DNA from 3 places in the Kitasatospora sp. NPDC052896 genome. Region 1 is predicted to be linked to each of the others. Evidence: riboswitches for the same ligand, from Rfam matches in the RefSeq annotation. Region 1 holds a riboswitch; each other region holds the start of a gene.

What was found. Region 1 has a riboswitch for cobalamin ahead of ACIGXM_RS07035 (ribonucleoside-diphosphate reductase subunit alpha). Riboswitches for the same ligand answer to the same signal wherever they lie in the genome.
Region 2: it holds a riboswitch for cobalamin, as region 1 does, so the genes downstream of both, ACIGXM_RS34440 (HoxN/HupN/NixA family nickel/cobalt transporter) here and ACIGXM_RS07035 (ribonucleoside-diphosphate reductase subunit alpha) in region 1, are expected to answer to the same signal.
Region 3: it holds a riboswitch for cobalamin, as region 1 does, so the genes downstream of both, ACIGXM_RS25740 (CoA-acylating methylmalonate-semialdehyde dehydrogenase) here and ACIGXM_RS07035 (ribonucleoside-diphosphate reductase subunit alpha) in region 1, are expected to answer to the same signal.

The regions. Positions count from the first base shown of each region.
Region 1 covers NZ_JBITZU010000002.1:195,029-202,462, forward strand. The annotation lists gene ACIGXM_RS07020 (nitroreductase family deazaflavin-dependent oxidoreductase) at 213-617, shown strand; gene ACIGXM_RS07025 (GNAT family N-acetyltransferase) at 762-1,274, shown strand; gene ACIGXM_RS07030 (hypothetical protein) at 1,288-2,097, opposite strand; cobalamin riboswitch at 2,286-2,427, shown strand; gene ACIGXM_RS07035 (ribonucleoside-diphosphate reductase subunit alpha) at 2,620-5,013, shown strand; gene ACIGXM_RS07040 (ribonucleotide-diphosphate reductase subunit beta) at 5,076-6,032, shown strand; gene ACIGXM_RS07045 (glycoside hydrolase domain-containing protein) at 6,120-7,434, opposite strand, start outside.
Region 2 covers NZ_JBITZU010000033.1:23,014-30,447, reverse strand. The annotation lists gene ACIGXM_RS34455 (exonuclease domain-containing protein) at 316-888, opposite strand; gene ACIGXM_RS34450 (hypothetical protein) at 1,250-1,606, shown strand; gene cobF (precorrin-6A synthase (deacetylating)) at 2,095-2,859, opposite strand; gene ACIGXM_RS34440 (HoxN/HupN/NixA family nickel/cobalt transporter) at 2,987-4,111, opposite strand; cobalamin riboswitch at 4,197-4,334, opposite strand; gene ACIGXM_RS34435 ((2Fe-2S) ferredoxin domain-containing protein) at 4,570-5,010, opposite strand; gene ACIGXM_RS34430 (ABC transporter substrate-binding protein) at 5,007-6,023, opposite strand; gene ACIGXM_RS34425 (ABC transporter ATP-binding protein) at 6,122-6,952, opposite strand; gene ACIGXM_RS34420 (FecCD family ABC transporter permease) at 6,949-7,434, opposite strand, start outside.
Region 3 covers NZ_JBITZU010000015.1:61,680-69,113, reverse strand. The annotation lists gene ACIGXM_RS25760 (SpoIIE family protein phosphatase) at 1-1,399, opposite strand, end outside; partial or broken gene ACIGXM_RS25755 (IS5/IS1182 family transposase) at 1,616-1,950, shown strand; gene ACIGXM_RS25750 (DJ-1/PfpI family protein) at 2,206-2,904, shown strand; gene ACIGXM_RS25745 (DUF5134 domain-containing protein) at 3,189-3,785, opposite strand; cobalamin riboswitch at 4,094-4,286, shown strand; gene ACIGXM_RS25740 (CoA-acylating methylmalonate-semialdehyde dehydrogenase) at 4,497-5,996, shown strand; gene ACIGXM_RS25735 (acyl-CoA dehydrogenase family protein) at 5,993-7,141, shown strand; gene ACIGXM_RS25730 (enoyl-CoA hydratase/isomerase family protein) at 7,141-7,434, shown strand, end outside.

The DNA of each region.
Region 1 (7,434 bases):
CCACTGGAAGAGTCCAGCGCACCGAAACGAGAGCACTGCTCTCGAAAGAGTGCACCGCTCCGCACCACTGCACCACCGCCACGCCCCGCCCCGCCCCACCTCGCCTCGCCCCGCCCCGCGTCGCACACCAAGGAGCCCCCGTGGCATCGACCGACGGCTCACCGACCGACGGCCCGCGCTACCTCGACCCCTCCGGCAGCCGCGCCGCCGCGATCGGCAACCGTCTGGTCGCCGGCCTCGCCGGGCTGGGCCTCAGTCTCCGGGGCTCCCAGGTGCTGGCAGTGCGCGGGCGCAAGAGCGGACATTGGCGCACCACCCCCGTCAACCCGCTCAGCCACCACGGCGAGCGCTACCTGGTCGCCCCGCGCGGCCACACCCAGTGGGTTCGCAACCTGCGCGCCGCCGGCACCGGCGAGCTACGCCTGGGCCGCCGGAGCGAGGCGTTCCGCGCCACCGAGCTGGCGGACGACGAGAAGCCGGAGGTGCTGCGCGCCTACCTCGAGCGGTGGCAGCCCCAGGTCGGCGGCTACTTCGAGGGGGTGGACGCCGACGCCCCCGAGGCCGAACTGCGGCGGATCGCCCCGGGGTTTCCGGTGTTCCGGATCAGCCGGAGCTGAGCCGGCCCCGAGCACCGGCGCACCCACCGCCCCGTCGCCGCCCACCCCCGTCGCCGCCCACCGCGCCACCGCGCCACCCGCCGCCGGCCGGCCGAGGGGGAACCCTCCGGCCGGCTCCGACCTGCGCCTTGGCAGACTGACCTGATGGACATCGTCATCCGCGCCGCCCTCGAAGCCGACCTCGAACAGGCCGGCGAGGTCACCGTCGAAGCGTTCGTCGGTGACGGCCACACCCAACCGGACGGGTCGTACGTGGAACTGCTGCGGGATGCCCGCCGGCGGTCCGCCGAGGCCGAGCTGTACGTGGCCGTCGATCCCGCCGATCTCTCGCGCGGGGCGGCCGGGCGCGTCCTCGGTTGCGTGACCTTCGCGGTCGGCGGCAACCCGTGGGCCGACATCGCCACCTCCGAGGAGGGCGAGATCCGGATGCTGGCCGCCGCCGCGGCCTCGCGCGGCCGCGGGGTCGGCGAGGCCCTGGTGCGGGCCTGCGTCACCCGCAGCCGCGAACTCGGCCTGGCCGGCATGGCGTTCTCCACCCGCCCGGCGATGACCGCCGCCCACCGGATCTACGAGCGGGTCGGTTTCCGGCGCACTCCGGAGCGCGACTGGTGCGTCCGCCCGGGGGTCGACCTGTTGGTCTACAGCCTCGCCTTCTGACCGGCGCGCCCGGTCAGCCCGCCGCCGCCGCGCGTTGCAGCAGGCGGGTCCGCAGGTACGCGTCGAAGGCCGGCGCGGCGGCCGTGGCGGTGGCGTCCTGCGCCGCGCCGCCCGGCTTCACCGTGCCCTCGACCGTGAGATAGCCGTACCGGCCCAGCGTGCCGTGCGTGCCGGCACAGCCCGGACCGGTGCAGAACGACACCGCGCCCGGCGCGGCCAGGCCCTGGAGCTGCCCCTGGAAGCCGGCGAACGCGGCGTCGGCCTGGCTCCGGTGGTCGAAGACGGCGACTCCCAGGGTCACCACGCTGTCCCCCGTGGCGTAGCTGGCCCTGATCACCTGACGGCAGTCCTGGGCCGCGAGCAGGTTGCCCAGCCCACCGGTGGTGGCCTTCCAGCACGGCTCGGTGGCCACCTCGGCGGCCCGGGTCCAGGTGGCGCCGGCCACCGTGACGGTCGGCTCGGGGAACAGGCCGGCGGCGGAGAGCGGCGCGGTGTCGGTGGCGGCGTCCCAGAGCGGGGTTGTCGGGTCCGCCGACGCCGTCGAAGCCCCCGCGGCCACCACGGCCGCCGCCCGAGGCGCGGTCGGGGACCTCGCGAGCAGCACCGCCGCCCCGGCCCCGCCCAGCACCACGAGCACGCCCAGCACCCCCAGCAGCACCCGCAGCCGGCCCCGGCGACGAGCCTCGGCCGCCGAGCGGTCGGCCAGCGCGGTCCAGTACTCCACCGGAGCGGTGGCCACGACGGGCGGCGCGCCCGGCAGCACGCCGGGTGGCTCTCCCGGGTACCCGAAGCCCGCTCCCGAATCCCCCGCCCCTTCACTCACGGGCGACGATCCTATGACACCCCGGGAGCTGACACGCCGGGATCCCCGCCGACGCCCCCTCAGCCCGCCCGCACCGGGCCGTCCACCCGGCCCGGTAATCGATCCGTGTCCGAAGCGGTGGCTCACCAACCCGCCTCCGTCACCAGTCCGCCACGCCACGCCACACTACATGTGGGTGTTACATCCATCAGCCACCACTACATGTATGCTCGCTCTCGCTGTCGACGCAGGGGAACCCGGTGTGAGTCCGGGACTGCCCCGCAGCGGTGAGCGGGCGCCCCCACGAGGCGCCGGCGAGTCCGAGTACCTGCCGACGGTGTGCCACACGGCTTCCCCGCAGAGGCCTTGAAGCACGTCCAGCTTGTGTCCGGGCCTCGCGGGTGGGCCGGGGATGCCGCCGCAGCGCGCCGCCGGGTACGGGTGGCCGCGCCGAGCTCCCCTGCCCTGCCCCGGTCCGGTTCGTCCCACCGTCCGTCGCCGTCGCCAGGAGAGAGCGCCTTGACCACCGCTGCCTCAGCCACCCTGCCCGCCCAGGGAACCAGCACCGACCCCCTCGACCGGTCGGAGCCCGGCGCCGCGCTCCTCCGGACGCTGACGGACCGGAGCAGCGACCTCCCCCAGGTGGACCCCGGCCACGTCGCCGCCGCCGCACTGCGCGGCCGGCACGCCGGCTCCGACTTCGCGGAGCTGCGCGGGCTGGCCGTGGAGGCCGCCGCGTCGATGATCGCCGAGGACCCGCAGTACTCGAAGCTGGCCGCCCGACTGCTCGCCGAGGAGATCGCCGACGAGGCCGTCAGCCAGGGCGCGATCTCGTTCGCCGCCTCGATCGCCGTCGGCCACACCGAGGGCCTGATCGGCGACACCACCGCCGACTTCGTGGCCCGGCACGCCGCCGCGCTCGACGCGCTGATCGACCGCCGGGGCGACGACCGCTTCGAGTACTTCGGCCTGCGCACCGTGCAGTCCCGCTACCTGCTGCGCCACCCGATCACCCGCAAGGTGATCGAGACCCCGCAGCAGTTCATGCTCCGGGTCGCCTGCGGCCTGGCCGTCGGCGACAGCGCCGAGTCGGTCACCGAGGTGGCCGAGCTGTACCGGCTGATGAGCACGCTCTCCTACCTGCCGTCCTCGCCGACCCTGTTCAACTCCGGCACCCGGCACCCGCAGATGTCCTCCTGCTACCTGCTGGACTCGCCGCTGGACAACCTGGACTCGATCTACTCGCGTTACGCGCAGATCGCCCGGCTGTCCAAGCACGCCGGCGGCATCGGCCTGTCCTACTCCCGGATCCGCTCGCGCGGTTCGCTGATCCGCGGCACCAACGGCAAGTCCAACGGCATCGTCCCGTTCCTGCGCACCCTGGACTCCTCGGTCGCCGCGGTGAACCAGGGCGGCCGGCGCAAGGGCGCGGCCTGCGTCTACCTGGAGACCTGGCACGCCGACATCGAGGAGTTCCTCGAGCTGCGCGACAACACCGGCGAGGAGGCGCGCCGCACGCACAACCTCAACCTGGCGCACTGGATCCCGGACGAGTTCATGCGCCGGGTGAACGCCAACGCCGACTGGTCGCTCTTCTCCCCCGCCGACGTCCCCGAGCTGGTCGACCTGTGGGGCGAGGAGTTCGACGAGGCGTACCGGAAGGCCGAGGCCGCCGGCAAGGCGGTCCGCACCATCCCGGCTCAGACCCTGTACGCCCGGATGATGCGCACCCTCGCGCAGACCGGCAACGGCTGGATGACCTTCAAGGACGCGGCCAACCGCGCCGCCAACCAGACCGCGCTGCCCGGCCGGACGGTGCACTCCTCCAACCTCTGCACCGAGATCCTGGAGGTCACCGACGACTCGGAGACCGCGGTCTGCAACCTGGGTTCGGTCAACCTGGGTGCCCACGTGGCCGCCGGCGCCACCGCCGGTGACCTGCTGAACGCGATGGACTGGGACCGGCTGGACGCCACCGTGCGCACCGCGGTCACCTTCCTGGACCGGGTCATCGACATCAACTTCTACCCGACCACCGAGGCCGGTACCTCCAACTCCCGTTGGCGGCCGGTCGGTCTGGGCGTGATGGGCCTGCAGGACGTCTTCTTCCAGCTGCGGATCGACTTCGACTCGGCCGAGGCGAAGGAGCTCTCCACGCTGATCTCCGAGCGGATCATGCTGACCGCCTACGAGCGCTCCAGCGAGCTGGCCGAGCAGTTCGGGCAGCACCCCGCGTACGCCGAAACCCGGGCCGCCCGGGGCCAGTTGCACCTGGACCACTTCGCCGGCGCCACCCCGCGCTGGGCCGAGCGCTGGGCCGCCCTGCGGGCCCGGATCGCCACCACCGGCCTGCGCAACGCGCTGCTGCTGGCGATCGCCCCGACCGCGACCATCGCCTCCATCGCGGGCGTCTACGAGTGCATCGAGCCGCAGGTCTCCAACCTGTTCAAGCGGGAGACCCTGTCCGGCGAGTTCCTCCAGGTGAACCCTTACCTGGTACGGGAGTTGAAGGACCTCGGGGTCTGGGACCAGCAGACCCGGGACGCCCTGCGGGACGCCAACGGTTCGGTGCAGGAGCTCAACTGGCTGCCCGCCGAGGTCCGTTCGCGCTACCGGACGGCCTGGGAGCTGCCCCAGCGCGCGCTGATCGACCTGGCCGCCGCCCGCCAGCCGTACCTGGACCAGAGCCAGTCGCTCAACCTCTTCATGGCCGCGCCCACCATCGGCAAGCTCAGCTCGATGTACGCGTACGCCTGGAAGGTCGGTCTGAAGACCACCTACTACCTGCGGTCGCGGCCGGCCACCCGGATCGCGCAGGCCGCCACCGGCGCCGCGCGCCCCGCCGTCGTGATCCCCTCCCCCACCCTCACCCCGGAGCAGGAGGCCGCCATCGCCTGCTCCCTGGAGAACCCCGAGTCCTGCGAGGCCTGCCAGTGAGTACCACCCCCAACCGCCCGAAAAACCTGCTGGACCCGGGCTTCGAGCTGACCCTGCGCCCGATGCGCTACCCGTCGTTCTACGACCGCTACCGGGACGCCATCAAGAACACCTGGACCGTCGAGGAGGTGGACCTGCACTCCGACGTCGCCGACCTCGCCAAGCTGAGCGAGGGCGAGCGGCACCTGATCGGCCGGCTGGTCGCCTTCTTCGCCACCGGTGACTCGATCGTCGCCAACAACGTGGTGCTGAGCCTCTACAAGCACATCAACTCGCCCGAGGCCCGGCTCTACCTCTCCCGACAGCTGTTCGAGGAGGCGGTGCACGTCCAGTTCTACCTGACCCTGCTGGACACCTACCTGCCCGACCCGGACGACCGCGCGGCGGCCTTTGCGGCGGTGGAGAACATCCCCTCCATCCACCAGAAGGCGCAGTTCTGCTTCAAGTACATGAACGCGGTCGACCACATCGACTCGTTGCAGAGCAAGGAGGAGCGCCGTGCCTTCCTGCTCAACCTGATCTGCTTCGCCGCCTGCGTCGAGGGCCTGTTCTTCTACGGCGCCTTCGCGTACGTCTACTGGTTCCGCAGCCGCGGCCTGCTGCACGGCCTGGCCACCGGCACCAACTGGGTGTTCCGCGACGAGTCCATGCACATGGACTTCGCCTTCTCGGTGGTCGACACCGTGCGCGAGGAGGAGCCCGACCTCTTCGACGACGAGATGGCCAAGCAGGTCACCGAGATGCTGGAGGAGGCCGTCGAGGCCGAGCTGCAGTTCGCCCAGGACCTGTGCGGCGAGGGCCTGCCCGGCATGAACACCGAGTCCATGCGCCAGTACCTGGAGGCCGTCGCCGACCAGCGGCTGGCCCGCCTCGGCCTGCCGATCCGCTACGGCTCCAGCAACCCGTTCGGGTTCATGGAGCTGCAGAACGTCCAGGAGCTGACCAACTTCTTCGAGCGCCGGGTCTCCGCGTACCAGGTCGCCGTGGAGGGTTCGGTCTCCTTCGACGACGACTTCTGAGCAGGACGTCCCGGGAGGACCTCCGAACCGGCGGCAACGGCCGCCGTCCCCGAGCGGGTTCGCTCGGGGACGGCGGCCGTCCGGTGTTCAGCGCGCGGTGAGGTAGGTGTCGCTCTCCCAGAGCGCGCCACCGTTGCTCGGCCCGCCGCCCGCGCGGTAGACCACCAGGTTGCCGTCGTCCTGCATCACCGCGTAGGCCCCCGGGTGGCCCCAGGTGCCGCTCGCCCAGAGCGCGCCGCCGTTGTTCGGGCCGCCGCCCGCCTGGTAGACCACGAAGTTGCCGTCGCCCTGCTGGATCGCGTAGGCGCCGGGGTTCTCCTCGGTGTCGCTGGCCCACAGCACCGCGCCGTCCCGCCTGCGGTACATCACCAGGTTGCCGTCCGCCTGCATCATCAGCCGGGTCAGCGCGCCCTCGGTCCACTCGCCCGGGCCGAGCACCGTGCCGCCGGGCAGGACGGGCCAGACCTGGTACGTCCCCGAGTCCCACAGCGCGCCGCCACGGGTCGGACCGCCGCCGGGCGCGTAGACCACGAAGTTGCCGTCCGCCTGCACGGTGGCAAAGGAGCCGGGCCGGTAGGTGGCGCTGCTCCAGATCGGCGTGCCGTCGGGCCGGTAGACCACCAGGTTGCCGTCCCACTGCATCAACACGTGGGCGCCCGGGTTGCCCTGGGTGCCGGTGCTCCACATGGCCGGATCCGCCGCCGAGTCGCCGACCGCCGCGTAGGCGACCAGGTTGCCGTCGGCCTGCATGGTCACCGTCATCGTCGAACTGGAGACGCTCTGCCCGGCGTCCAGCCGCTGGCCGGGGGCCAGGTTGTTCGCGCCGGCGGGCGAGCCGACGTCCAGCGCGTCGCCGTCGATGTTCAGCCGGCTGCCGCCCCAGGTCTCGCTCACCCCGCCGGAGTACTGGTGGACCCGGCGGTCGTTCGGCCAGTAGCCCGGTCCGGGCAGGCCCATGGCGGCGGACGAGGTGGTCTGGTCGGCGTTCCAGGCCGCCGACCAGACCACGTCCGGCCGCGGGTAGCCGCTGTTGTCGTACTGCCCGGCGAGATCCCTGATCCCGCTGCCGGCGCTGGAGTAGACGCCCGCGCGGTAGCCCGCGGCGTGCAGCCCGTTGGTCCAGCCGGCCAGGTAGGCGAGCACCCGGGTGCTGTAGCCGGCCGGGCTGTAGGCCTCCAGGTCGGTGTAGAGCACCGAGCCCGGGCGGAAGCCCAGCCCGGCGGCCTTGTTGGCCGCGTCGGCGGCGGCGGCACCGCCCTGCTGGCCGGCGGCGGTCGGGTCGGCGTCGATCAGCACCGAGCCGATGGTGGCCTGCGGGCCGACGTAGACCGGCAGGAAGGTCCAGCCCTGGGCGGCCCGCGCGCCCACCCAGTCGGCGGTCAGGTTCGGTTGGGCACAGGCC
Region 2 (7,434 bases), on a different contig from region 1:
GTTCCAGGACGACCAGCTACCGCTGGCCAAGGCGCGGATGGACGCTGCGGTGAGCGGCACGGACTCGAGCGCCTGCGCGGGTGATCGCGACGGTATTCGCGTGCCTGGACGCCGCACCGATGACGTGGGTCGAGGACGACGGCAAGGGCGACATCATGGACCCGTACGACAAGTGCCTGGCTGCAGCGCGCAGTTGACACGCGGCTGGCCAAGGAGTATGCGGTGGTCCGGGTACCAGTCCTGGAAGTCCGTCTTGATGCTTCCCCGCCGCGATCCGCTGTCCGGCCTTCGCGTACGGAGGGATCCCTGGCGTGGTCAGGACGGATCCGGCCAGGCGCCCCGCTCGGACAGGTGGAGAACGAGGGCGGCGATGTTCCAGGCGTCGTCCTCGCCGCGGTGGTGACGGCCTTCGAGTCGGCGCCCGGCGATCTTCAGGGCCTGCGCCATGCCGGGGCGTTTGCGCAGGCCGTACGCCTCGGTGAAGGCCGCCTTGGCGTTGGTGTGGTGTCGGCCGAAGGGATAGGGCGTCCGGGTGGCCTGGCACTGCCGGGTGAACTGGTGGCGGTCGTACTCGCCCCAACTGGCCCACGGGTGGGATCCGGCGTGGTGGTCGGCTGCCAGCAGCCGGCACGCCTCGGCGAAGCTGACCCCTCCGTCCACCTCGTGCTGGGTGAGGCCGGTCAGCTCCGTGCAGAACTCGCTGACCGTGGACTGGGCGGGCCGCACCAGGATCCGATGGCGGGCGAGGCGCTCCCCGGCGGCCAGGTCGACGACGGTCAGCCCGATCTCGATGATCTCGCTGACCGCGCCCGGCGGTTGGTCGCCTGCCCAGCAGGTGGCTTCGACGTCCACGACGTTCAGGAGGCGCTCGGCCCCGGTGCTGTCCACAGCGGGAAGCGTAGGGGGGAGCGGCGGCCCGGGCACCTGATTTTGCCCGCGAGGGTGCGGGGCGACGGCGGTGCGGTCGGGCGGGTCGGGTTCCCGGACGAGGCGAGGTTCGCCACTCGGAGCCGGACACGGTGGCCCGCGCCGCAGGTGGTGCCCAAAAGCCCTCCCGCCCGCTTCGACAGCCGTGCCGGCGGGCCTGCCGGCCGACGCGGTCCCGTCGACGCCGGCTACAACGGGCGTGCGCCAAAGTGGAGTTGGATCACGCCAAAGAGCCGCTCGGCGGGTAGCCGCTGACGACAAACCGGCACCCCGGCTGCCAATGTACCTGCCGCACAGACCGTCATCTGGAAGGGATCCACCCATGCTGATGATCAACCGTGTCCTTGGTACCACGCTCGCGGCCGGCGCGCTCCTCCTGGTCGGACTCACCCCGGCGTCCGCGCAGGCGGTCACTCCCCAGCAGGCCGCTCCCGGGTCCACACAGGACTTCTACGCCACCGGTTGGGCCTTCTACTCCCAGGCCGTCGCGCTCAACAACGCGACGACCGCCGTGTACGGCGGGGCGAACGCCGCAGGCTACCCGTCGAGTGAGTGCACCACGATCGGCCGGTGGCTCTGGCCGACCGTCGCGGCGGGGGAGCCCGTGCGTTGGAACTCCGAAGTCGAGATTCAGTGCACCGCCCCGGCGGCCGCCAGCGCTACCGCCCACCTCCGCTAGGAAGGCCGGGAGCCGGCTGCGCGCAGTCGGCCACCCCACGCGTGGAGAAGTCCCGAGCCCGGTACCCCGCCCGCGCCGCGGGCATCGTCCCCGTCCACGTTCCACGTCGCGGTCCACGCCCTCGACCACCCCGGACCGAGATCCGGGGTGGTCGACCGCCCGGGATGGGACCCGGTACGGAGCCGGAAGATCATGCCCGTGGCGGCGTAGCCGCCCCAGTTGTAGCCGTCTCCGCGACAGCTGGAAGGCTTGGTGGTGCTCCTCGAATCCGCGCCGACCGCTTGGCTCCGGCGCCGGCCGCAGTTCCGTGAGTGATCTCCGTGGACGTGCGGAGGTGTCAGGTGGGCGGTCACCGACGGGCACCACCGGGCCAGGCGCGCCCCCAACTCAAGCCGGTCCGTCAGATGGTTCCGGGGACCCGGCCGAAGTGGTGAAGTTCGAGGCCGGGTGGGGCCCGCCGCCCGGTCCGGACGGCGGGCCGAGGTGCGTCAGCGCTCCGAGCGGCGCAGCAGGTAGGTGTCCATCAGCCAGCCCTTGCGGTCGCGGGCCGCCTTGCGCGCCTTGAGGACGCGCGGCGCGGTCTCGGCGAGCGGACCGGAGAGCAACACCTCGTCGGGCGTGCCGAGATAGGCGCCGTAGTGGATGTCGAGTCCGGCGGGGTCGATCTCGGCGAAGGCGGCCTGCCCGTCCAGCATGACCACCACGTCGTCCACGCCCTCCGGGAAGCCCTCGGCGAGCCGTCGGCCGGTGGTGACCTGGAACGGGCGGCCGACCCGGGTGAGGGTGGTGCGGTGCCGGGCGGCCAGGACCGAGATGCTGCTGATCCCCGGGATCACCTCGTACTCGAAGAGGTCCGGGGCGTCCCTGCGGGCCAGGACCTCCTCCACCACCGCGATCACGCTGTCGTACAGGCTCGGGTCGCCCCACACCAGGAACGCGCCCGTCTGGTCGGGACCCAGGTGTTCGGCGATCAGCCGGTCGACCAGGTCGGCGCGGCGGTGGCGCCAGTCGTCCACCGCGGCCGCGTAGGCCGGCGCGCCGCGGTCCCGTTCGGCGTCCGGGGTCTCGACCACCTGGTGGCCGGGCCGGGCGTGTTCGTCGAGCAGTTGCCGGCGCAGCCGGATGAGGTCCTGGCGCTGCTCGTTCTTGTCGAGGACGAAGAAGACGTCGGTGCGGGCGATGGCCTTGACCGCCTGCAGGGTCAGGTGGTCGGGGTCGCCCGCACCGATGCCGATGATGAGGATGTGCTGCATGACCTGGATTCTGCCTGGTCCCACCCGCCGGAGCTCGGCCGGCCCGTGGTCCGTGGCCGGGCGGGCCGGCGAGCCGGTGTGCCGGTGTGCCGGTGGAACCCCGTGCCGGGCCCGTACGGACGTGCTGTTACGCCGGTTCCTCGGCCTCCACGGCCGAGGCGGCGGCCGGGGTGGTCCAGCGGGCCTCGACCTTGCCGAAGCGCCAGTAGAGCAGGGCGACGACCCAGGTCAGGGCGAAGAGTCCGGCGATGGCGAAGCCGGCCTTGTTGATGTCGAAGTTCGCCATGAAGTCCCAGAACGGGCCGCTGAGGTGGAGCTCGGAGGTGAGGACGCCGAGCAGCTCGATGGTGCCGATCAGGAAGGCGGCGGCGATGGACAGGCCGGTGATGACGAGGTTGTAGTACACCTTGCGGACCGGGTTGGCGAAGGCCCAGCCGTAGGCGAAGTTCATGAAGCAGCCGTCCAGGGTGTCGAAGAGCGTCATGCCGCCGGCGAAGAGCAGGGGCAGCGCGAGGACGGCGTAGAAGGGCAGGCCGGCGGTGGCGGCGTAGGCGGTGGCGGCGAGCAGCACGACCTCGGTGGCGGTGTCGAAGCCGATGCCGAAGATCAGGCCGACGAAGAACATCTGCCAGGTGTGGTTGATCGAGCGCATGAAGCGGCCGAAGAAGCGCCACATCAACCCGCGGGCCTGGAGCTGCCGTTCGAGCTCCTCCTCGTCGAAGGTGCCCTGGCGCATCGAGCGGAAGACCTTGGCGATGCCGGCCAGCACGATGAGGTTGAGCAGCGCGATGAGGTAGAGGAAGCTGGCGGAGGTGACCGTGCCGATCACGCCGCCGACGGTCTCGTAGGTCGAGTTGGGGTCGACCATCGCGCCGAAGACGGCCTTGGCCGCGATGGTGATGCCGATGCCGACCACACAGATGATGGTGGAGTGGCCGATGGCGAAGAAGAAGCCGGTGCCGAGCGGACGCTTCTTGTCGGCCATCAGTTTGCGGGTGACGTTGTCGATGGCGGAGATGTGGTCGGCGTCGAAGGCGTGGCGCGCGCCCAGGGTCCAGGCGGTGAAGGCGACGCCGATGCCGACGCCGAGGCCGTCGTAGTGGAAGTGGTGGGGCAGCACGGTGAGGACGAAGATTCCCCAGCCGAAGCCGTTGAGGGCGAGGATGACCAGGGCCATCATGCCCAGGCGTCCCCACTCGGAGGGGTGGAGCGCGTCGCGGATCGATCTGAACCGGGTTGCCGGGGTGTTCATGGGCATCCTCCTCGGGATGCTCGCCGGGCAGGGCGGCACCCGAGTCGGCCCACGGGGGCCGGGCGGTCCGTCCTTCCGTCGAGGCGGGAATCCGTGGCGCGACGGCAGGCGACCGGGCTCGTCCCCGTGAGGGGCATCACCGTTGCGGGACAGTGCCGGGTTCACACCGGACTTCGCTGCTGGCGCGCTGTCACAGCAGGCGGCTGCAACCTGGCCAGCCTAGTGAGGCGGTTCGTTCATCTTCAAGCTCGCGCAGGTCAAGAGCCGGACAAACTCTACGAGCGGGGCCGGCACCGGATGGGACCCCGCCGGTGCCGGAGGAGACACCGATCGTCACGGGCACCGCGGTGGCGAGGTGTCAGCACTGCTTCCGGGCGGGTGACTTCGGCGGCCTGATGGGGGCCAGGCACGAGGGCCGGCGCGCACACTCCGGCCCTCCGCCGACGCACTGTCCGACGTCACTCGCCGCCCCCACGCGACGAGCCGCGAGCCGCGATGTCGGGACCGCGGGCCGGGATCCGTAGCGCCTGGAGCCCTGGGGGGAGCGCTTGTGGCGTGGCCGGGTCCGCCTCGGCGGCGGGCTGTCGGAGCCACTCGCACAGGGCGGCGGTGTCGTCCGCGGAGGTCAGCCCGCCGAGCCACAGGGGCCGGCTCCGCCGGCCGTCGGGTTGCCGCGCGTGGCTGCGGACCACGACGACGTTGGCCTGCTCGCACGGTCCCAGGCAGTCCGTGGTGCGCAGTCTGACGTGGGCGAGGCTGTCGGCTGTCGCGGAGAGTGCGGCCAACTGGGCTTCGTGGTCGACGTCGGGGCGCTTGGCGGCGTTTCCACAGCAGCACCCCCGGCACAGCACGATGTCCACGGTCGGCGGGGTGCGGGGGTCCGGGGCGCCGGTGCTCATGCGCCGTCGGTGGGCAGGCCGAAGGCGTCCGGGTGGAGCCAGCGGGCGATGGCGGTGACGGCCTCCGCGTTGCGGGGCCCGGGGGTGACCTGGTCGTAGCTCAGGGTCAGGAAGCAGTGGTTCCTGACCGCGGTCAGGTTCCGGGTGATCGGGCTGCTCTCCAGGAACTGCTGCTTCTGCTCGGCGGTGGGGGTGCCGTAGTCGTTGATGACGATGCACTGCGGGTCGGCGGCCGCGACCTGTTCCCAGGAGACCGAGGTCCAGCTCTGCTCGAGGCCGGCGAAGACGTTGGTGCCGCCGCCCAGTCGGATCAGGGCGTCGGGCATGGCGAGCCCGCCCGCGGTGAACGGTGCGGACTGGCCGCTGTCGTAGTCGAAGACCCGGACCGGGGCCAGTCCGGTCGTCTTGGCCTGCGCCGCGGTCACCTCGGCCTTCATGGAGTCGACCAGCTGCCGGGCTCTGGTCTGCGTGCCGAAGATCTGGCCGAGGTTGGTGAGGTCGCGGTAGGTGTCGTCGATGCTCACGGAGCCGGTTCCGCTCTGGACGTGGGCGCAGGACTCGGTGAGGGCGAGGGTCTTGATGCCGAATTTGGCCAGGCCGTCGGGGGTGAGGTCGGTCCCGGTGTGCAGGCCGTAGTTCCAGCCGGCGAACAGGAAGTCCGGGTGGAGGCCGACCAGCGGTTCGAGGGTGAAGTAGGACGGGGAGATGCTGGGGACCGTGCGGAAGGCCGTCTGGTACTGCTGCGGAACGGGCTTGCCGTCCGGGCCGTCGCCGTTGACGCCGAAGTCGCCGACCATGTGCGACTCCAGGCCCAGGGCGAGCATGTCCTCGGTGGTGTTGATGTCGTTGGACACGGCACGGGTGGGTGCCTTGGTGAAGGTGATCCGGGTGCCGCAGTTGGTCACCGTGACGGGGTAGCCACCGTCACCCGGGGCGGCGGGAGTTGTGGACCGGGCGGCGTCCCCCGTGGTGGCGGGGCCGCCGCAGCCGGTGAGGACACCGCTGAGCACCACGGCCGACGCGGCGAGAGCGGCCGCTCGCGGGAGGCGCGTTCGGACGGGGGAGCGACGGGGGCGGGGAGCACGGGGCTGGGCCATGGTGTGCCTTTCGGTCAGGGGGCTTGCCCGGGCTTGGAGTTGAGCGGGGGCTCGATGGCCGGGGGGATGGGGTGCGGCCGGCGGGAGCGGCGCGGGATGAGGTGTGGGGTCCCGGTCTCGGGGTGATCGACGATCAGGACGTCCGCGCCGTAGGCGAGCCGCACCAGGTCCGTGGTGATCACCTGCGCGGGCGGGCCGCCGGCGATGATCCGTCCCCGGGCCAGGAGGTGGACACTGTCGCAGAACAGCGCGGCCAGGCTCAGGTCGTGCAGCGCGGCCAGGACCGTGACGCCGAGTCCGGCGACCAGCTCCAGGACCTCCACCTGGTAGCGGATGTCGAGATGGTTGGTCGGCTCGTCCAGGATCAGGTGGTCCGCGTTCTGGGCGATGGCACGGGCGATCAGGACCCGCTGCTTCTCGCCGCCGGACAGGGTGTTGAAGCTGCGGCCGGCCAGGTGCGCGCAGCCGACCCGCTCGATGGCGTGTTCCACCGCTGTCAGGTCGGCCCGGTCGTCGCGGTCGAAGGCGCGCTTGTGGGGAGTGCGGCCGATCATCACCATCTCCAGGACGGTGAAGTCGAATTCGACGCTGGACTCCTGGGCGATCACGGCGACGCGCCGGGCGGCCTGCCTGGGCGGCAGCGCCAGCAGGTCCGTGCCGTCGAGCAGTGCCCTTCCCGCCGCGGGTCGGTTGACCCGGTAGAGCGTCTTGAGCAGGGTCGACTTCCCGCTGCCGTTGGGGCCGAGCAGGCCGACCAGGTGCCCGTCGGGAACGGTGAGGTCCACGTCGGTGACGACGCGCCGGCCCGCGACGTCCACACACAGTCCGACCAGTTCCAGGCTCACTGGTCGGCTCCGTACAGGTAGGGGCGGCGCCGGATCAGCACGATCAGCACCGGTGCGCCGATGAAGGCGGTGATGACGCCGATGGGCATCTCCTGGGGAGCGACGACGGTGCGGGCCAGCAGGTCGCCCAGGACCGTGAACGAGGCTCCGAACAGCACTCCCACGGGGAGCGAGCGCCGATGGTCGGATCCCACCAGGAGCCGGACGATGTGCGGGACCACCAGCCCCACGAACCCGATCACCCCGCTGACCGCCACCGACACCCCCGCCATCAACGAGGTGACCAGGAACAGGTTCCGCCGCAGCCGCCGTACGTCGACGCCGAGTGAGGAAGCCGCCTCGGCGCCCATGGCGAGGGCGTTGAGGGAGCGGGACCGGGCCAGTAGGAAGATCATCGCGGTGGCCAGGGCAAGGGTCGGGACGGAGAGCTGTGACCAGGTGGCCAGGCCGAAGGAGCCCATCAGCCAGAACAGTACGGACTG
Region 3 (7,434 bases), on a different contig from region 1:
GGACGCCGTACTCGACGACCCGCGCCGTCACGGCCGCCTCCTGGGCCAGCCAGCCCTCGGCGACGGACAGGTCCGGCACCACCTGCGACCGGCCGCTGTCGAAGCCCTGGGCCTGTGGGGTGGAGGGGATGAAGGAGCCCAACCTGCCGCGCGGGTAGAACGGGTGGTCCTCGCGGATGCCGTGGACGGTGATACGACGCAGGTTGACGGCACCGCCGCCGGGCTCGTCGCCGTGCAGCACGGGGTCGGCGAGGTCCACGGTGACGAAGTCCGCGAAGCCGGGGACCGCGACCAGTGCCAGCTCCTCGGCCGTCCGCTCGACGTCGAGCGTCGTCCCGATGCCGACGCCCGCCTCGTAGAGCAGGGCCAGCCGCTTGCCGGCCACCTCGGCCCTGCCGGACAGCGCGAGCAGTTCCGTGGAGTCGCGGATCGTGGCGACCGTGCCCATGCTGCGGCTGCGGGGGTCGGTCGGCCGTTGGTTCACCGCGACCAGCCGGCCGCCGGCGCGGTGCAACTCGTCCGTGACCACCCGGCCCGACAGCAGCAGCTCGGTGGTGTCCGGGTCGAGGCCCCGCAGTTCGTCCAGGTGCCGGCCCTCGGCGTTGGGCGGCAGGCCCAGCAGGTCGCGTGCCTCGTCGTTCGCCAGCAGCAGCTGCCCGTCCTGCCCGACGATGACCACGCCCTCGCGGACCGCGTGCAGGACGGCGTTGTGGTGCTCGTACATGCGGGCGAGTTCGACGGGGTCCAGGCCGTGCGTCTGGCGCTTCAGCCGCCGGGTGGTCAGGGCGGTACAAACCGTGGCCACCCCGACCGCGGCGGCGCCGGTGCCCAGGATGAGCGGCAGCTGCCGGTTGCCGGCGGCGGTGACGTTGTGGACCTTGAGCCCGGCCGACACCAGGCCCACGACCGATCCGTCGGGAGCGTCGATCGGCACGGTCGCCTGGACCTCGTGGCCGAGCGGGCCGTGCACGCTCTCGGTGTAGACGTGCCCGGCCAGGGAGGGGCCGATGGTCCCGACGAAGCGCTTGCCGATCTCGCTCGGCAGCGGGTGGGTGTACCGGATCCCCTGGTCGTTCATGACCACGATGAAGTCGACGCCGGCCTGCTTGCGCGTGGCCTCCGTGATCGGCTGGAGGATCGCCGTGGGATCGGGCGACTTCAGCGTCTGGACGAGGCCCGGGGAATGCGCGAAGGTCTCCGCGACGGCCACCGACCGGTTCAGGGCCTCGGACTCGCTGTTCCGACGCGATTCGAGGGCCAGCGCGAGGATCGCCCCCAGGACGAGCACGAGCACGACCACGACTTCCAGCACGAAGACCTGTCCGGCAACGCTCCGTGGGAATTTCGCGGTCAGTGACTTCCAGGATACGATCCGCGATCGGTCGGTGTGTTCGACCATGCGTCATTTCTAACACCGCTGGTGCGTGAGCGGCGCGGGAACGTCGGCAGCCGCACCCGCCGCCTGCGGCCACCGGGCCGCTGCCCCGGCGGGCGCGGGGCCAGTCCAACGGGATCCTCTGGCGGTCCCGCACCGGCAGCGGCTGGCGCGATCCCCGGAGCGGTACAAGGCTTGGTCCACGCTCTGCTCCCGGTTCAGGAGCTGGGCCAAGGCCTGCCGCTCGCCTTCGTGCTCACCCCAGGACAGGCTGCGGACTGCCCACGGTTCCGGACCGTCCCGGCCAAGATCCGCGTTCCCGGACCCGCCGGCCGACCCGGACCCGGCCGGGCGCCACTGCCGCGGACAGGGCCTACTCCCCCAGGGCCGACCGGGACCGCCTACGCCGGTGCCGGATCAACGCGGTCATCCCGGAGAAGATCGACCAGCAGGCCAACCGCGGGAAGAAGGGCCCAGCCGGAGGTCGGCCCGTCGCCTTCGACCCGGAACGCTACAGACGGCGCGACACCGTTGAACGCTGCCTCCGGAAGACCAGGACCTGGCGGGGCCTGGCCCCGGGGTCCGAATCCCAAACAGTTCCTGGCAGCGGGGGATGCGTCGGGGCCGGCGGGAACTACGGGAACTATTCGCCCGGCCCAGCAGACTCATAAGGCAGCCAGCGCTGCTCCCGAAGGACGATGAGGGTCGCTCACGGGCTCCTCAAGGCCGCACGTTGGGTGGCCCGCAAGGGGTGTCCCACCGTGCCGTCCCCCGCTGAAGGCCGGCGCCGGCTTGGCAGGAGACCGAGCGAGTGATCAGGAGATGGGCCGATGGAACGCAGGAACCTGCTGAAAGTGTTGGCCACGACTGGCGGTCTCGCGTCGGTCGGGACCTTCGCGGCGCCCGCAGCGGCAGCGGAGGCCTCACCGACAGAGGAGACGGAGACGGTCCCTCTACGTGTTCAGATCCTCGTGTACGACGGGGCGGAGGAGCAGGACTTCATCGGGCCGCGTGACGTCTTCGGGCATGCCGCGCGGCTGGGTGGCCAGGTGGAGACGACACTGGTGCGGCTGTCGGCCCCTGGCGAGGTGACGTGCTTCTTCGGCACCAGGGTCACGGTGCCGACCGCGTGGGAGCCCACCGACACCGATCTTCTGATCGTGCCGGGTGGCGGTGACCAGCTGATCGACAATCCGGATGTCCACCGGAACCTTGTACGGGCACAGCAGGCCGGAGTCATCGTCGCCGGTGTCTGCACCGGCGTCATGGTGCTGTCCGCAGCAGGCTTGACCAAGGGTCGTCCGTGCACGACGCACCATCTCGCCAAGGCCGAGCTGGCCGCCCAGGGAGGCAAGGTGATCGACGCACGAGTCGTTGACGACGGGAACCTGGTGACCGCGGGCGGTGTCACCAGCGGAATCGACCTGGCACTCTGGATGGTCACCCGCGAGTGCGGATCATCCGTCGCCACCGGCGTCGAGTCCATCATGGAGTACGAGCAGCGCGGCGTCGTCTGGCGCAGCTCCTGATCGTCGTCGCACGGGAACCGCCTTGCCGAACTCGGCGTAGCCCAGCGGCGGCCCCGCAGGAACTTCGTCGGTGGCCCGCGTCGACCCGTCGGGGCGATGCGGGCCACCGACGTGCGCGAGGATCCGCCGGCCGGTCCAACCGGTCTCCTGTCGAGCAGGCCGCGGACGCCGGGAGTACGCGGGACGACGTCCTGAACGTGGAGGTCCAGGGCGTCGAGGGTGAGGTCGTCGCGGATGACAGCCGGGTCACGCAGCCGCTCGCGTCAACGATCGGCTGCGCTGGCCTACATCGCCAGCAGCATCGTGAACATGCCCACGCCCAGTACCAGATGACACGCCTCGGGCCACTGCGGCGACCACAGCACCCCGACTCCGCGGTACCGTCGGGCACCGGACGGGGCCACGGCGAAGTCGAACAGGCGGGTGCAGCTGACGACCACGCAGACACCGAAGAAGACCAGCAGCGCACCGGTGAGCCAGGCGGCACCCACCACAGGTGCCATGCCCGGCATCGCCGGCATGGCACCTGCCGCGTTCGCCATCCGCCCAGCCATGGAGACGGCCATGTAAACCATGGCCAGATGCCCGACCGCGTGCTCCAGATGGTGCCGGCGATGGCCCGCGGAGCGCACGGCGGCGGCCGCCGACCACAGGCCCGCCGGCACGAGAACGGCCACCCACAGGCCTTCGGGCAGGGCCACGCCGGTACCGACCGGGAGGGCCATCACCGCCATGCCCAGCCCCTTGAGTGCCGAGGACGCCTCCAACCGCCTCTCCTCACCGGCCAGTTGGGAGGCCAGGCGCCACCGGACCAGGCAGAGCAGCCCGGTCGCGGTCATCAACGGGACGAAGAGCCATGTCACCAGCTCGGGTTGTCGCATCCGTGTGCTCCCCCTTCCTTCGCACCACCCAGGGTGGAGGGTCGCGAGAGCCCGGAGCACGGGGGCACACTCCGCGCACGGAAGCGCAAGGGGCGTACGAGCAGCGCACGATGAGGCCGAGGAACGCATGCACAACCGCCACCCCGGGGCGGGGGAAAGCCGAGTTGGTTCGCTCTCCGAGGGAGCGTCTGCCGGGACCGCTACCGCCCCTCCCTCCCGGACCACTCCCCCACCCCGCCGCACCACCCGCGCCGCGCTGCTTCGGTCCCGACCGTTCCCGCCGGAAGAGGCGTGGCCCCTGGACTTACTAGGACGTCCAACTATATGGTCGTGACAGGTCCGCGGTGTCAGGGAAGCCGGTGTGAGTCCGGCACGGTCCCGCCACTGTGACCGGGGAGCTCGTCCTCGCAGGAGTCATGGCCACTGGCAGCCAGCCGGGAAGGCCCGAGGGCGGGCGGTGATCCGGGAGTCAGGATACCGGCCGCGGGTGGTTCGTGCTTTCCACGAGGATGGAGACGACACGCATGACTCCAGGGTGCCCGCGGTTCGCCGCCCCAACCCGTGCCGTGCAGAAAGCCCTTCGGGACAACAGGTCCTGACGGGTTCGTTCACCTCCTCCGCCGAGTCGGTCCCGCGCCGCACCACCGTGCGCCGGGCCGCCGGAGGAGGTCTCCATTCCTCCTCTCCCACCCCTGTCGAGAGAAGGAACCGATGGTCCGAGAACTGACCCATTTCATCGCCGGCAAGCGGATCCCCGGTGCCTCCGGGCGCTTCGGCGACGTCTACGACCCCAACACCGGGCGGGTCCAGGCCCGGGTACCGCTCGCGAGCCGCGCCGAGGTGGAGTCCGCGATCGCCGACGCCGAGCAGGCGCAGGTCGGCTGGGCCGCCTGGAACCCGCAGCGCCGGGCCCGGGTGCTGATGCGGTTCCTGCAGCTGGTCGAGCTGGAGAAGGACGAGATCGCCCGGCTGCTCTCCGCCGAGCACGGCAAGACCGTCGCCGACGCCCACGGCGACCTGCAACGTGGGCTGGAGGTGGTGGAGTTCGCCGCCGGGATCCCACACCTGCTGAAGGGCGAGTACAGCGACAACGCCGGCAGCGGCATAGACGTGTACTCGATGCGCCAGCCGCTGGGCGTGGTCGCCGGCATCACCCCGTTCAACTTCCCCGCGATGATCCCGCTCTGGAAGGCGGCACCCGCGCTCGCCTGCGGCAACGCCTTCGTCCTCAAGCCGTCCGAGCGGGACCCCTCGGTGCCGCTGCGGCTGGCCGAGCTCTTCCTGGAGGCGGGGCTCCCGGCCGGGGTGCTCAACGTGGTCAACGGCGACAAGGAGGCCGTCGACACCCTGCTGGAGGATCCGCGGGTGCAGGCGGTCGGGTTCGTCGGCTCCACGCCGATCGCCCAGTACGTCTACGCCACCGCCGCGGCCCACGGGAAACGGGCGCAGTGCTTCGGCGGGGCGAAGAACCACATGATCGTGATGCCGGACGCCGACCTCGATCAGGCCGCGGACGCGCTGATCGGCGCCGGGTACGGCTCGGCCGGCGAGCGCTGCATGGCGATCTCGGTCGCCGTCCCGGTGGGCGAGCAGACCGCCGACGCCCTGGTGGCCAAGCTGACCGAGCGGATCGCGGCCCTGAAGGTCGGCCGTTCGGACGACCCGGCCGCGGACTTCGGCCCGCTGGTCACCCGGCAGGCGCTGGACCGGGTCCGCGAGTACATCGGCCTCGGGGTCCAGGAGGGTGCCGAACTCGTCGTCGACGGCAGGGACTTCCGGCTCGAAGGCCACGAGGACGGCTACTTCCTCGGCGCCTCGCTGTTCGACCGGGTCACCCCGGACATGCGGATCCACCGCGAGGAGATCTTCGGCCCGGTGCTCTCGGTGGTGCGGGCGGCCGACTACGAGGAGGCGCTGCGCCTGCCCAGCGAGCACGAGTTCGGCAACGGGGTGGCCATCTTCACCCGGGACGGCGACACCGCCCGGGACTTCGCCCGCCGGGTGAACACCGGCATGGTCGGGGTGAACGTGCCGATCCCGGTCCCGATCGCCTACCACACCTTCGGCGGCTGGAAGCGCTCCGGTTTCGGCGACCTCAACCAGCACGGCCCGGACTCGATCCGCTTCTACACCCGCACCCGGACCATCACCTCGCGCTGGCCCTCGGGGGTCAAGGAGGGCGCGAGCTTCACCATCCCCACGATGGAGTGAGCAGCGTGCACGACCTGACGAAGGATCAACTCGCCATCGCGGAGACCACCCGGGCCTTCGCCGACGAGTACCTGGCCCCCGACGCGGTGGCCTGGGACCAGGCCAAGCACTTCCCGCTGGACGTCCTGCGCAAGGCGGCCGAGCTGGGCCTGGGCGGCGTCTACGTCCGCGAGGACGTCGGCGGCTCCGAACTCACCCGGCTGGACGGCGTGGTGGCCTTCGAGGCACTGGCCACCGGCTGTCCCTCGATCGCCGCCTACCTCTCCATCCACAACATGGTCGCCTGGATGATCGACCGGTACGGCACCGACGAGCAGCGCGGGCGATGGCTGCCCGGGCTCTGCTCGGCGGCGGACCTCGGCAGCTACTGCCTGACCGAACCGGGCGCCGGATCCGACGCCGCGGCGCTCACCACCCGTGCCGTGCGCGATGGTGACCACTGGGTGCTGGACGGGGTCAAGCAGTTCATCTCCGGTGCGGGCACCTCCCGGGTGTACGTGGTCATGGCCCGCACCGGCGAACCCGGCTCGAAGGGGATCTCCGCCTTCGTGGTGGACCGCGACGACCCGGGCCTGTCCTTCGGGCCGAACGAGCACAAGATGGGCTGGAACGCCCAGCCCACCCGGCAGGTCCTGCTGGACGGTGTCCGGCTGCCCGCCGACCGGCTGCTCGGCGGCGAGGGCAACGGCTTCCGGATCGCCATGGCCGGGCTCAACGGCGGCCGCCTCGGCATCGCCGCGTGCTCGCTCGGCGGCGCGCGGAGCGCCCTGGAGCGCACCACGGCCTACCTGGCCGACCGGGAGGCGTTCGGTGCCCGGCTGCTGCACGCCCCGGCCCTGCAGTTCCGGCTCGCCGACATGGCCACCGAGCTGGAGGCGGCCCGCGCCCTGCTCTGGCGCGCGGCATCCGCCCTGGACCGGGCCGATCCGAACGCCCCGCAGTTGTGCGCGATGGCCAAGCGGCACGCCACCGACACCGGCTTCGCCGTCGCCGACCAGGCACTCCAACTGCACGGCGGCTACGGCTACCTGGCCGAGTACGGCATCGAGAAGATCGTCCGCGACCTGCGGGTGCACCAGATCCTGGAAGGAACCAACGAGATCATGCGCGTCATCGTCGCCCGCGGCCTGATAGGAGCCGCCTGATGACCACCGATGTCCTCATCGAGCGCGCCGGCCACCTCGGACGGATCGTCCTCAACCGGCCGAAGGCGCTCAACGCGCTCACCCATGCGATGGTGCTGCGGATCGCCGAGGCCCTGGATGCCTGGGAGCACGACGACACCGTGGCGACGGTGGTGATCACCGGTGCCGGCGAGCGCGGGCTGTGCGCCGGTGGCGACATCGTCGCGATCCACGGCGCCGCCACCGGCGGGGACCCGCGCGCCGCCGAGGAGTTCTGGCGCGACGAGTACCACCTCAACGCCCGGATCGCCCGC